DNA from 2 places in the Castellaniella sp. FW104-7C03 genome. Region 1 is predicted to be linked to the other one. Evidence: predicted binding sites of a transcription regulator. Region 1 holds the regulator's gene; the other holds the start of a gene.
The links. Region 1 encodes HrcA, which represses chaperone genes, less so after heat shock. Its sites were predicted from a motif close to TTAGCACTCNNNNNNNNNGAGTGCTAA; they were not measured.
Positions count from the first base shown of each region.

Region 2: the regulator HrcA is predicted to act here: its motif matches at 3,578-3,604, upstream of rpoH (RNA polymerase sigma factor RpoH).

Region 1 covers NZ_JBELOK010000002.1:339,207-345,515, forward strand. The annotation lists gene dnaK (molecular chaperone DnaK) at 1-998, opposite strand, end outside; gene grpE (nucleotide exchange factor GrpE) at 1,076-1,639, opposite strand; gene hrcA (heat-inducible transcriptional repressor HrcA) at 1,800-2,813, opposite strand; gene ABS758_RS03580 (NAD kinase) at 2,932-3,843, shown strand; gene recN (DNA repair protein RecN) at 3,849-5,498, shown strand; gene fur (ferric iron uptake transcriptional regulator) at 5,545-5,970, opposite strand; gene ABS758_RS03595 (outer membrane protein assembly factor BamE) at 6,189-6,309, shown strand, end outside.
Region 2 covers NZ_JBELOK010000001.1:384,561-390,869, forward strand. The annotation lists gene ABS758_RS01790 (cation:proton antiporter) at 1-2,359, opposite strand, end outside; gene rpoH (RNA polymerase sigma factor RpoH) at 2,642-3,547, opposite strand; gene ABS758_RS01800 (endonuclease/exonuclease/phosphatase family protein) at 3,675-4,529, opposite strand; gene aspS (aspartate--tRNA ligase) at 4,547-6,309, opposite strand, start outside.

The DNA.
Region 1 (6,309 bases):
GACACTTTGACGCCGGCATCCTTGATGGCGATACGGCAGGGCTCGATGGTGCGCTCGATCAGATCCTCGACCAGGGCTTCCAGCTTGGAGCGCGTGACCTTCAGGCTCAGGTGCTTGGGGCCCGAGGCGTCGGCCGTGATGTAGGGCAAGTTGATTTCGGTTTGCTGCGTGGAAGAGAGCTCGATCTTGGCTTTCTCGGCGGCTTCTTTCAGACGCTGCATCGCCAGCACGTCCTTGGACAGGTCGGTGCCGGATTCTTTCTTGAACTCGCCGATGATGTAGTTGATGATGCGCATGTCGAAGTCTTCACCACCCAGGAACGTATCCCCGTTGGTAGACAGGACCTCGAATTGCTTCTCACCGTCCACATCGGCAATCTCGATGATGGAGACGTCGAACGTGCCGCCGCCCAAGTCGTAGACCACAATCTTGCGGTCGCCGCGCTCGGCTTTGTCCAGGCCAAAAGCCAGTGCAGCTGCGGTGGGTTCGTTGATGATGCGCTTGACCTCCAGCCCGGCAATCTTGCCCGCGTCCTTGGTGGCCTGCCGCTGGCTGTCATTGAAGTATGCCGGTACCGTGATCACGGCTTCGGTGACTTCCTCACCGAGATAGTCTTCGGCCGTCTTCTTCATTTTGCGCAGGATGTCGGCAGACACCTGCTGGGGGGCCAGCTTTTTGTCCTGGGCTTCTACCCATGCGTCGCCGTTGTCGGCCTTCATGATTTTGTACGGCATCAGGTCGATGTCTTTTTGCACCGCCTTTTCGTCAAACTTGCGCCCGATCAGGCGTTTGACGGCAAACACCGTATTTTTTGGATTGGTCACCGCCTGGCGCTTGGCCGGTGCACCCACCAACACTTCACCATCCTGCATGTAAGCAACAATAGATGGCGTGGTGCGGGTGCCTTCGGAGTTTTCAATGATCTGAACCTTGGAGCCTTCCAGCACAGCCACACAGCTGTTGGTCGTACCCAGGTCGATCCCGATGATCTTGCTCATGTTTGATCCTGTCAATAGTTAGATAAGTGGGCGGCTTGGCCGCCGATGCTTTTAATGTGAGGCCGCTTGGCCGGAATTCAAGACTGCCCTGCAGAGACCATGACCAGCGCGGGACGCAGCACCCGGTCGGCAATCAGATAGCCCTTTTGCAGGCATTGCGCCACAGTACCTTGCGGCTGATCGGAGGGAACGGTGGAGATGGCCTGATGGCGATGAGGATCAAAGGCTTCGCCCGGCTGCGGAGCAACCTCGTGCATCTGATTGCGCTCGAAGGCAGTGTTGAGCTGCCGCAAAGTGGCCTCTACACCCTGTTGCCAGTCGGTTGCCGTTTGATCCGGTTGCGCCAGTGCTGCTTCGAGGCTGTCACGGACAGGAATCAGGCTTTCGGCAAAGGATTCAGTACCAAACTTGCGCGCCTTGGCCACATCGTCCTGGGACCGGCGACGCACGTTCTCGACTTCGGCATGCGCACGCAGCAGCTGATCGTGATATTCGGCCAGCTTGGCCTGAGCTTCCGCCAGAAGTGTGGGAAGGTCTTCTTCGGGCTGCTCGGCAGGCGCCGACGCGGGGGTCTCAGGGGTTTCAGCCGAACCCTGGGCTTCTGCAGCCTGAGGATCCAGGTCTTCCTGGGGTGCCGACATGGTGTGTTCTCCAACAGAAAAATACAGATGGGGATGTATATGAGGGGTAAAGACAGAATTTCAAGAGCACAGATGAGCCTGGCCGGAGATGTGCGACATGCAGCCCCCTGCCCTGCGTGCGTAAGCTTGTGGCAAGCGCTGCGGCCCGCCATGCCGGGGATCAGGACGAGGCCTGGCCTAGCGCGCTGGAGAGCATGCGGGCCGTAATATCGACGATCGGGATGACTCTTTCGTAGGCCATGCGGGTAGGCCCGATGACGCCCAATGTGCCGATCACCTGGCCATCCACGCCGTAGGGCGCGGTAATCACTGAAACGTCTTCAAGGGGCATCAGGCGGGAATCTCCACCTATGTAGATTTGCACCCCTTGCGCCTGGCTGGAGACATCCAGCAAATGCAGGAGATCAGTTTTTTGTTCGAACAAGGCAAACAGGCGCCGCAAGCGATCCATGTCGGCGGTCATCTCGGAGATTTCGAGCAGTTTGCCCTCGCCGGAGATGACCACGGATTCGTCCGCTGTATCGGTGGTGCTGATGCCGGCATCCACGGCCTGCTGCATCAGGCGCGAGATATCCGTGCGCAGCGAGGCGAGCTCGGCCGCCAGCGCAATGCGTACCTCGTGGAAGGATCGGCCTGAGAAATGATGATTAAAAAAATTGGACGCTTCGAGAAGTTCGATCTCGGTGTATTCGCGCGGCACAAACAAAATGCGATTTTGTACATCGCCGTCTGGTGTGACGATGATGAGCAAGACGCGCTTATCGGAGAGCCGGATGAACTCGATGTGGCGAAACACCTGGGTGCGTTTAGGGGTCAGCACGACGCCCGCGAACTGCGACAAATTGGATAGCAGCGTAGCAGCCGCCGTGACCGCCCGGCCGGGTTGTGCCGCCGGCAGGTATTCGGCGATGGGCAGATCGGGCGAGAACTCGTAGGGCCGTACCGTGAGCAGAGAATCCACAAACATCCGGTAGCCGCGGGGGGTAGGCACCCGGCCGGCTGAGGTATGCGGGCTGTGGATCAGGCCCAGGTCTTCGAGGTCGGACATCACATTGCGGATGGTTGCCGGGGAAAGATCAAACACTTTCGACAAGGTACGGGAACCCACAGGCTGGCCGTCCGCTATGTAGCGTTCTACCAGAGCCTTAAGCAATGATTTGGCTCGATCATCCATATTGTGTTTCTCGGTGTCCGGGACATGCCTGACACATCGCCTTGCGGCGCATGCGCCTGCATCCCCCTATAATCGGATACCGACTATTATCCCTTAAACGCACGAGGTACCGGGTTTCATGCACTTTAATACCGTGGCCCTGATCGGCCGCTATCAAGATAGCGGCCTGGACACCCCCCTGAGACGGCTGGGTGCCGTGCTGCAGGCACTGGGCTGCAAGGTGCTCATCGAAGCCGAAACCGGCCGCAATACCGGCGTTACTGATTTCCCGCTGGCCGACTACACAGCCATAGGCCAGCAGGCTGATCTGGCCATCATCATGGGCGGCGATGGCACCATGCTGGCGGCCGCCCGCCGCCTGGCCACCACAAACGTCGCCATGATCGGTGTCAACCACGGACGCCTGGGGTTCATCACCGATATCCCTCTGGACAGCGCCGATCAAGCCATCACCGGCATCCTCAACGGCGCCTACGTCGAAGACGAACGCGTGCTCCTCGAAGGCCGTGTGCTGCGTGGCAACCAGGAAATGGCCTCGGGGCTTGCGCTCAACGACGTCATCATCAACCGCGCAGGCCGCGGTGGCATGATCGAGCTCAAGGTAGAGTGCAATGGAGTGTTCATGCATAGCCAGCGCGCCGACGGCCTGATCATCGCCACGCCAACCGGCTCCACGGCATACGCCCTGTCTGCCGGCGGGCCGATTCTGCACCCTCAGGTCAATGCCCTGGTACTGGTGCCGGTGGCACCGCAAACCTTGTCCAACCGCCCGATCACCCTGCCCGAAGATTCCCACCTCAATATCACCATCCGGGCCCTGGGCCGGGTAGAGTCCGGTGCCAGCGTGCACTTCGACATGCAGGCATTGTCCAACTGCCAGGAAGGCGATCAGATTGTTGTCCGGCGCAGCCCACACCGGGTACGGTTTCTGCATCCGCAGGGCTATAGCTATTTTTCGACACTGCGCAGCAAGCTGAACTGGAACCGCATGCTGCACCCCTGGGACGACCCGGACGAAACCAGCCGCTAACCACCATGCTGCGCACCCTGCACATTCTCGACTTCGTCATCGTCGACCATGCCGAAATCAGCTTCGAGCCTGGGTTTACCGTGTTTTCGGGCGAAACAGGGGCCGGCAAGTCCATTCTTATCGATGCCTTATCGCTGGCCCTGGGGGGCCGCGGAGACGCCAGCCTGATCCGCACAGGCGCCACCCGCACCGAGATCAGTGCCATCTTCGATGCACCGCCCAGCGCCAGCCACTGGCTGGCCGAGCAAGCCATCGAAGGCCCCGAGATCATCCTGCGCCGCATTATCGACACGCAGGGTCGCAGCCGGGCCTATATCAATGGCTCGCCCACCACACTGGGGCAATTGCGCGACCTTGGCGCACTACTGGTGGATATCCATGGGCAGCATGCCCACCAAAGCCTGCTGCACGCAGCCAGCCAGCGCAGCATCCTCGACGATCAAGGCGGCCTGCAGGCGCAGGTGGCGGCTGTCACCGACGCATGGACTGTCTGGCGTGAGGCTCAAGCTGCCCTGCTGGCAGCCCAGGATAACGCCGCCGGGCAAGCGCAGGTTCTGCAGCATCTGCAACAGGACGTCGAGTTTCTCGATGAGCTCTCTCCCGAGGAAGGCGAATGGGACGAGCTATGCAGCCGCCAGACCCGCCTTGCCCACGCGCAGGCACTGCTGGCCGGGGCAGGCCAGGCAATCGAGGCGCTGGAGGGTGAATCCGCCTCGGCAGCCCAGGCCATTCAGGCTGCCATCCAGACCCTGCAATCACTCACGCGACACGACCCGCGTCTCGCAGAACATTGCCAGACGCTCGAATCTGCTCGCATCCTTTGCGCAGAAACCGTCTCTGGCCTGGAGGCCTACGCCAGCCGGCTTGAACTGGATCCCGATGCCCTGGCCCAGGCAGATGCCCGCATGAGCCAAATGTTTGCCGCCGCCCGCCGGTTTCATGTCGAGCCCGAAGAACTCACCGCCCTGCATGCGTCGCTACAAACCAAGCTGCAGGACGCCGCAGCCGGCCAGGATATCCAGGCACTGGAAAACACATGCCAGGCGGCACAAATCCGCTATCACACACACGCACAAGCCCTTGGCGTGGCGCGTCAGGCCATCGCCGAGAAACTCTCGGCCGAGGTAACCGCCGCCATGCAAACCCTGTCTCTGGAAGGGGGACGTTTCGAAGTGGCCCTGCAGGCATGCAAGCCCTCGGCACATGGCCTGGAAACCACCGAATTCCTGGTTGCCGGCCACGCAGGCGTGCCCACGCGCCCATTGGCCCGGGTAGCCTCAGGCGGCGAGCTTGCCCGGATCTCGCTAGCTCTATCTGTGATTGCCAGCCAGGCTGCACGAGTGCCTACCCTGATTTTCGATGAAGTGGATACCGGTATCGGGGGTGCGGTTGCTGAGGTTGTCGGCCGTCTGTTGCGCCAACTGGGGCATCGCCATCAGGTGCTGTGCGTTACCCACCTGGCCCAGGTGGCGGCATGCGCATCGCATCACTATCAGGTCAGCAAGGCCACCCGCCAGAAACAGGTGCGATCCAGCATCCAGACCCTGGACGAATCCGCCCGCGTCGAAGAAATCGCCCGTATGTTGGGCGGCCTGACACTTACCGCAGCCACACGGGATCACGCCCGAGAAATGCTGCGCTTGTCGGCGCAATAAGGATCGTCAGGAAAATTGCCTGGTGGCCGGCACCAGGCAAGCGGCATCAGGCCTTTTTCTGCTTGGCGCATTGAGGGCACATGCCATAGAGCATCATATGGTGGCTCTCGAGAATAAAGCCGTTATCCTTGGCCACCCGCACCTGGCGTTTTTCGATTTCCTCATCCGAGAACTCGACCACGCGCCCGCAATTGGTGCAGATCAGGTGATCGTGGTGATCTCCGTCGTTGAGTTCGAAGACCGCCTTGCCGCCATCAAACTGACTGCGCAGCAGGATGCCGGCTTGCTCGAACTGCGTCAGCACACGATACACCGTGGCCAGCCCGATATCGACGTCTTCGGCGATCAATGCGCGATAGACATCCTCGGCGCTGTGGTGGCGCGTTTCAGCCTTGCGGAAAATATCCAGGATCTTCAGGCGCGGAAATGTCGCCTTCAGACCCATGTTTTTGAGCTCAATCTGATCGTTCATGGTTGAAGTATCCTGGGTACTGCCGCAGAAAGCAAGCGCACTGGTAACGCTAAAACAGGAGCCGGCACAATGACGAATTAAGCGCCACGTGCATGCGTCCATTCGAATTCCCTTTATGATAGCGGTTTTGGTGGCCGCAATCTGCGTGCCGATGATCCACTATGGGGGCTTTTGTGCGTATCCGAGCAAGTCACTTTTCCCGCCAGGCGGGTATCTGCCTGACAGCCAGCCTGCTAACCATTGTTCTGGCCGGCTGCGGCACCACCAACTGGGGATTTCCCTATCGGGCTGCAGTACAGCAAGGCAACTGGATAACCTCCGAGCAAGTATCCCAGCTCG
Region 2 (6,309 bases), on a different contig from region 1:
TATAGCCCAAAGAGCGGACCCGCGCCTGAAAATCATGATCCATGGCCAAGGCCATTTCGCCAAAGATCTGGCCACTGCCAAGCTCTGCCGTGGTGTTATCGGGCAAATCCAGCACCACGGCCCCAGACGCCACAAAGTACATGGCACGGCTACGCCCCACCCGCGTAGGGACGTCTTGCCCGGGAAACGCCAGGCGTGGTTTAAGCACCTTGCAGATGGCAGATCTGGTGGCGTCATCCAGCCCCTCAAAGAAGCTTACCTTCTCAACCAGCGCCTCGGCCGTCAAGGCAATATCCAGCGCACCGTGCCGTTCAAGGGGGGCCCAGCGGGTTTCCACTTGCTTGACGAGATCGGAATAGGTTTCACCACTGATCAGGTTTTGAGCCAACATGTCGCGATAGCGTAGGCGCTCCATTGAACGCGCCATCCGTGCCAGATAGGCCTCCTGCAAATGCTGGGCATAGCCCGGATACTGCAAGGTCATGGCCTGCAGCGCACCCTCAAGCAAAGCCAGCCGCCGCCGATGTGCATCGATAATGATCTTGGTCACATCAGGGCCCAGCAAAGGCTGCACGTCATCACGCGCAAAGCGGATCAGGCGGTGAGCCACGGCCCACTTGCTCATCAGATTGGTGAAGCGTTGAGCCAACGCCTGAGCCAGCCAAAATGGCCGGCCGGTAATGTGATGCAGCCGAAGCGCAACCCGCAATGTGGTCGCATACCGTAAATCGCCCTCCAGTGCGGATTCGAAGCCGGCCAGGCCACCTGTACGCACCGCATCTCCCATGCGTTCTGCACGGGCCAGAAGGGATTCTGCCGTGCGCCAATCCACCACCTGGGCCTTGAGCGTCTCGAAGAACATTTCTTCCTCGCGCCCAGCCAGGATCCCCATCCCCACAGCCACTTTTTGCTCTTGGGTGAGCTGATGCACCTGTGCCGTGTCTATCCCTGCCTGGCTGGCATCAAAGACGGCACTCAGGCGGTCGAGCACTTCTTGCCCGATATGCTCATTGCGCCCGATTTCATCGATACGCTCGCGCAGGGCTTCGAGCTCGACGATCTGGGCCTGGTCGCGCAAGGTGCGATCGATCACCGACAGTTGATCCAAGCCCAGCCGGGCGATCAGGGGTCGCAAGGTAAGCCCATTGATGAAAAGCGTCATCAACACGAAACCGGTGGTGACCACCGCAATAAACTGACGCGCCTCGTGCGGCACGGCTGGCTGCTCGGTAACCGCCAAAGCCAAAGCCAGCGACACTGCGCCACGCAAGCCGCCCAACAGCATCACCGCCCGGTAGGCGGGGCTTACCTGCGTGCTTAAACGCAGGCGCCCCAGCAAGGGCAGCAATCCATACACCATCACGGCACGGGCAAACAGGGTTGCCACAAACACCACCAGGATAAGAAAGACTTGCATCCAGGTGATCTCCGCCATCATCCGAGGAATCAGCATGGCGGCAAACAGAAAGATCAGCGAATTGGCCCAAAAGCCAAACTGTGCCCAGGCGCCTTCCAACTGTTCAAAGGTGGTGGGAGACATCCGTGTACGGCCATTTGACCCCACCACCAAGCCGGCAATCACAGTAGCCACCACGCCCGAAACACCCAGGTAATGCTCGGCGATAAAGAACGTGAGATAGGCCAATGCCACGGTAAGCGTTACTTCAGCAGCAGGCCAGCCCCGCAGCCAGCCAAATAGTGTCGTGGCCAGACGCCCCATCGCAAAACCAGCCAGGCCTCCGCCCACGAAGCTGAGCACAAAGCTGCGAGCCACTTGGGTCATGGAGACTTCGCCGCCTGTAAACATCACGCTGAGCAGCACCGAGTACAGTGCAATCGACGCGGCATCATTGAACAGGGACTCGCCCTCGACCAGCGTCGTGAGACGTCGCGGCGCCCCCACCTCGCGAAAGATCCCGACCACGGCCACAGGATCAGTTGTGGCAACAATGGCGCCCAGCATCAGGCAGACAATCAGCCCGTATTGTGAAATGGCTGAGATCGAAAAGCCCACCACCACGGTGCACACCACCACTGCAACAATGGCCATGACCAGAATCGGACTGAGGTCATCCATCAGCCGCCTGATATTCATGGCCAACGCAGTCTCGAAGAGCAGCACCGGCAAAAAAACATAGAGGAAGGTTTCGGACGAGATCTCGAAATGCTGGAGAGAATCGAGGAAATCGGCGACAACGCCAGGCGCCCAGCCATGTACGTGGATGATGACACCCAGCACAAACCCCACAATGGCCAGTAGAACCGAGTAAGGCAGGCGTAGACGCCCAGCCAGGGGTGGCATAAATGAAATAAGGGCCAGCAAGCCGGCCAGGCCAAAGACCAGAAGGCCTATTTTCATGATGACTGAACAGGTTTCGGTACGTCAGTATGCCACGTGGCACCACTGGGCAAAAAAAAGGATGCCAAAGAAGGCATCCTGTGAACATCCGGCTCGATAGGGAGGGGAAGAGGAGAAGCTGAACCGGACGACAGGCAGCGCACGGCCAGCAAGCCTGGCAACTGCCCATATCCAGTTAGTCTGGTGTCTGTACGAAAGGTTCAGCGCTTTACCACGTCGAGATGTAAATGATCGTGACAGCACCCGTGGCCTCAGGCTGAGACCGGCCACCAGGACGTGCCCTCAGGCTGCCTGAAAATCCGGTTGCTGATCGGCCAATGCCAAGCGAAGTTTTTTAAGTGCAGCAGCCTCGATCTGGCGGACACGTTCGGCAGAGATGCCATACTGGGCGGCCAGCTCGTGCAAGGTGGCACCGCCATCATCGGCCAGCCAACGAGACTTGACGATGTGCTGCGAGCGCTCGTCAAGTGTGTCAAGCGCATCTGCAAGACCCTGGCTTTGCAGGGTATCCATGCTGCGGCGGGCCAAAACCTGATCGGGGGCCTGTGAGACATCCGAGAGCCAGCCGATCGGTGCGAAATGGTCTTCGTCTCCTGCGGGTGCATCCAGGGCGCAATCGCCACCAGACAACCGGACTTCCATTTCGGCAACGTCCTCCTGGCGCACATTCAGCTCGCGGGCAATGTCTTCCATCTGGTCTGGCGCCAGAGAGTGGCCATCTGGCCGCATGCGCCGCAGATTGAAGAACAGCTTGCGCTGAGCCTTGGTGGTGGCAATCTTTACCAAACGCCAGTTACGAACCACGTATTCGTGGATCTCTGCGCGGATCCAGTGCACGGCAAAGGAAACCAGTCGCACTCCGCGATCGGGATCGAACCGGCGCACCGCTTTCATCAGCCCGATATTGCCCTCCTGGATGAGGTCGGCATGTGCCAGACCATACCCCAAGTACTGACGCGCCACCGAAACGACCAGCCGCAGATGCGACAGGACAAGTTCTCGGGCAGCGTCAAGATCGTTGCCGTCACGCAAGCGGTGGCCGAGATCGGCTTCTTGCTTGGCGGACAATATCGGCAAACGATTAACGGCACCAATGTAAGCTTCAATGGTGCCCAAAGCGCCTGGGTTGGAGATGGCCTGCGCAAGCTGGGCCGGCGCCAACACCAGGGAGGATGATGTGTGGCTCATGTGGCAATCCTTTGGGAGACGGGTTTTATGTTAGCACTCTATGTGGCGGAGTGCTAATTTCCTTGCAATGTGGGTTGGACAATAGGCAGGCGGGAAAGTTCCGTCACCGACACGGCTGCAAGCCGGGTCAGGGCAGTTCGAGATCCGCCACCAAGGGGGCGTGATCTGACAGCTTTTTCCAGGGGGCGCCATGCAGTACCCGCGCACGGCGCACAGCAAATCCCCGCTGGTAGATGCGGTCGAGGCGCAACCACGGAAACACCGACGGAAAAGTACGTGGCGGCGGTGTCAGGCGGGCGGCATTCCCCGACATCGACAGGACTGGCGAGGGGCCTATCTGAGACCCCGACAGCCACGGCATCCGCGAACGCAGCTGCGCCACGCGATGACGCAGGCGATAGATTTCATCCGCGCCCTGAGGCGCGGCTGCAAACACTTCGACCAACCCCAGCTGCTGAACGAACAGAGGCGCCAGACGATTGTTCCAATCGTTGAAGTCGCCCGCAATGAGCAGGGGTTCATTATCAGGCACCAGGCGGGCAATGCGGTCGGCCAGCGCCTGCACCTGGCGGGTTCGCCCGCCTGCCAGCAGGCCCAGGTGCACCACAATGCAATGCACCCGTGACTGCTCGACCTGCACGACACCATGCAACAGCCCACGCTGTTCAAGGCGGTGATCGGAGATATCCTGGTTCTCGTGGTACAGAATGGGAAACCGCGACAACAGGGCATTGCCATGGTCTGTCGCGGTACGAATGGCATTACGGCCATACGCGGCATCCATATGCATGGCTGCCGCCAGGGATTCGTGTTGCGCATCCAGGCTGCCCTGGCGTTGGTTGCGCCCCTGCACCTCTTGCAAAAACAGGAGGTCGGGGCGCAGTCCGTAGAGCCCCAGCCGCAAATCTGACAGCGACTCATGTCCACCCGAGGCCGAGCGCCCCTTGTGAATGTTGTAGCTGATGACCCGCACGACTGGCATGACCCGGCGCTCCTGGCTTACTTGGCCTCGGTCTGGCGCAGACGGATATGCAGTTCTCGAAGCTGCTTTTCGTCGACGGGAGACGGCGCCTGAACGAGGAGGTCTTGTGCCCGCTGGGTTTTGGGAAACGCGATGACGTCGCGGATAGAATCCGCGCCGGCCATCAGGGTAACCAGGCGATCCAGACCGAAGGCCAGGCCACCATGCGGCGGTGCGCCAAACTGCAGGGCATCCAGCAAGAAGCCAAACTTGGCACGTGCCTCTTCTTCGTCAATCTTGAGCGCTTTAAACACCTTGGTTTGAACATCAGCACGGTGGATACGCTCGGAGCCACCACCGACTTCCCAGCCATTCATGACCATATCGTAGGCTCGGGCCAATGCCTTGCCAGGATCGGTTTCGAGGAAGTCTTCGTGGCCTGCCTTTGGGCAGGTAAACGGGTGATGTGCCGCGGTATAGCGGTTTTCAGCCTCATCGTACTCGAACATGGGGAAATCCACCACCCAGAGCGGCTTCCAGCCAGCCTGGAACAAACCATGCTGACGACCGAACTCGCTGAGGCCAATTTTGACCCGCAAGGCGCCAATGGCGTCGTTGACCACTTTGCTACGATCCGCACCAAAAAAGATGAGGTCGCCATTTTGGGCACCAGTACGCTGGATCAGACCTTGCAGCGCCTGGGCGTGAATATTTTTGACGATCGGCGACTGCAGGCCCTCGGGGATGGCCGAGGCGTCGTTGACCTTGATGTAAGCCAGACCACGGGCACCATAGATACCAACAAACTGGGTGTAGGCATCGATTTCGCTGCGCGGCATGCTGGCGCCACCCGGCACCCGCAAGGCCACCACGCGGCAGGCCGGATCTTTGGCCGGGCCGGAAAACACCTTGAAATCCACATCCTGCATCAGGTCGGCCACATCAGTGAACTCGAGATTGATACGCAGATCGGGTTTATCGGACCCATAGCGACGCATGGCCTCGCCCCAGCCCATCACAGGGAAGGTATCGGGCAGTGCAACATCCAGCACCTGACGGTAGATCTCACGAACCATGCCCTCGAAGATCTCACGGATCTCGACTTCGTTGAGGAAGGAGGTTTCACAATCGATCTGGGTGAATTCGGGTTGCCGGTCGGCGCGGAGATCTTCGTCGCGGAAGCACTTGGTGATCTGGTAGTAACGATCGAAACCGGCGACCATCAACATTTGCTTGAACAACTGCGGCGACTGCGGCAGGGCAAAGAACTCGCCCGGATTGACGCGCGACGGCACCAGATAATCACGTGCACCTTCGGGGGTGCTGCGCGTGAGCATCGGGGTTTCGATGTCGATGAAGCCCAGCTTATCCAGATAGTTGCGCGCCACCATCGACACCCGATAGCGCAGCATCAGATTGCGTTGCATCTGCGGCCGGCGCAGATCAAGTACCCGGTGCGTCAGGCGCGTGGTTTCAGACAGATTGTCATCGTCCAGCTGGAACGGCGGGGTAACTGAAGGATTAAGGATTTCGAGCTCGCGGCAGAGAATCTCAACATCACCCGATTGAAGATCGGGATTGCGCGTGCCCTCGGGGCGCATGCGCACCAGACCCGTAATCCGCAGGCAGTACTCGTTGCGGATACGTTCTGCTGTGCCAAATGCGGCCTGATTGTCGGGATCAACCACGATTTGTGCCAGACCGGCACGATCGCGCAGATCGATGAAGATCACGCCGCCGTGGTCACGACGACGATGCACCCAGCCAAACAAAGTGACGGTCTGGTCGAGGTGGGATTTGG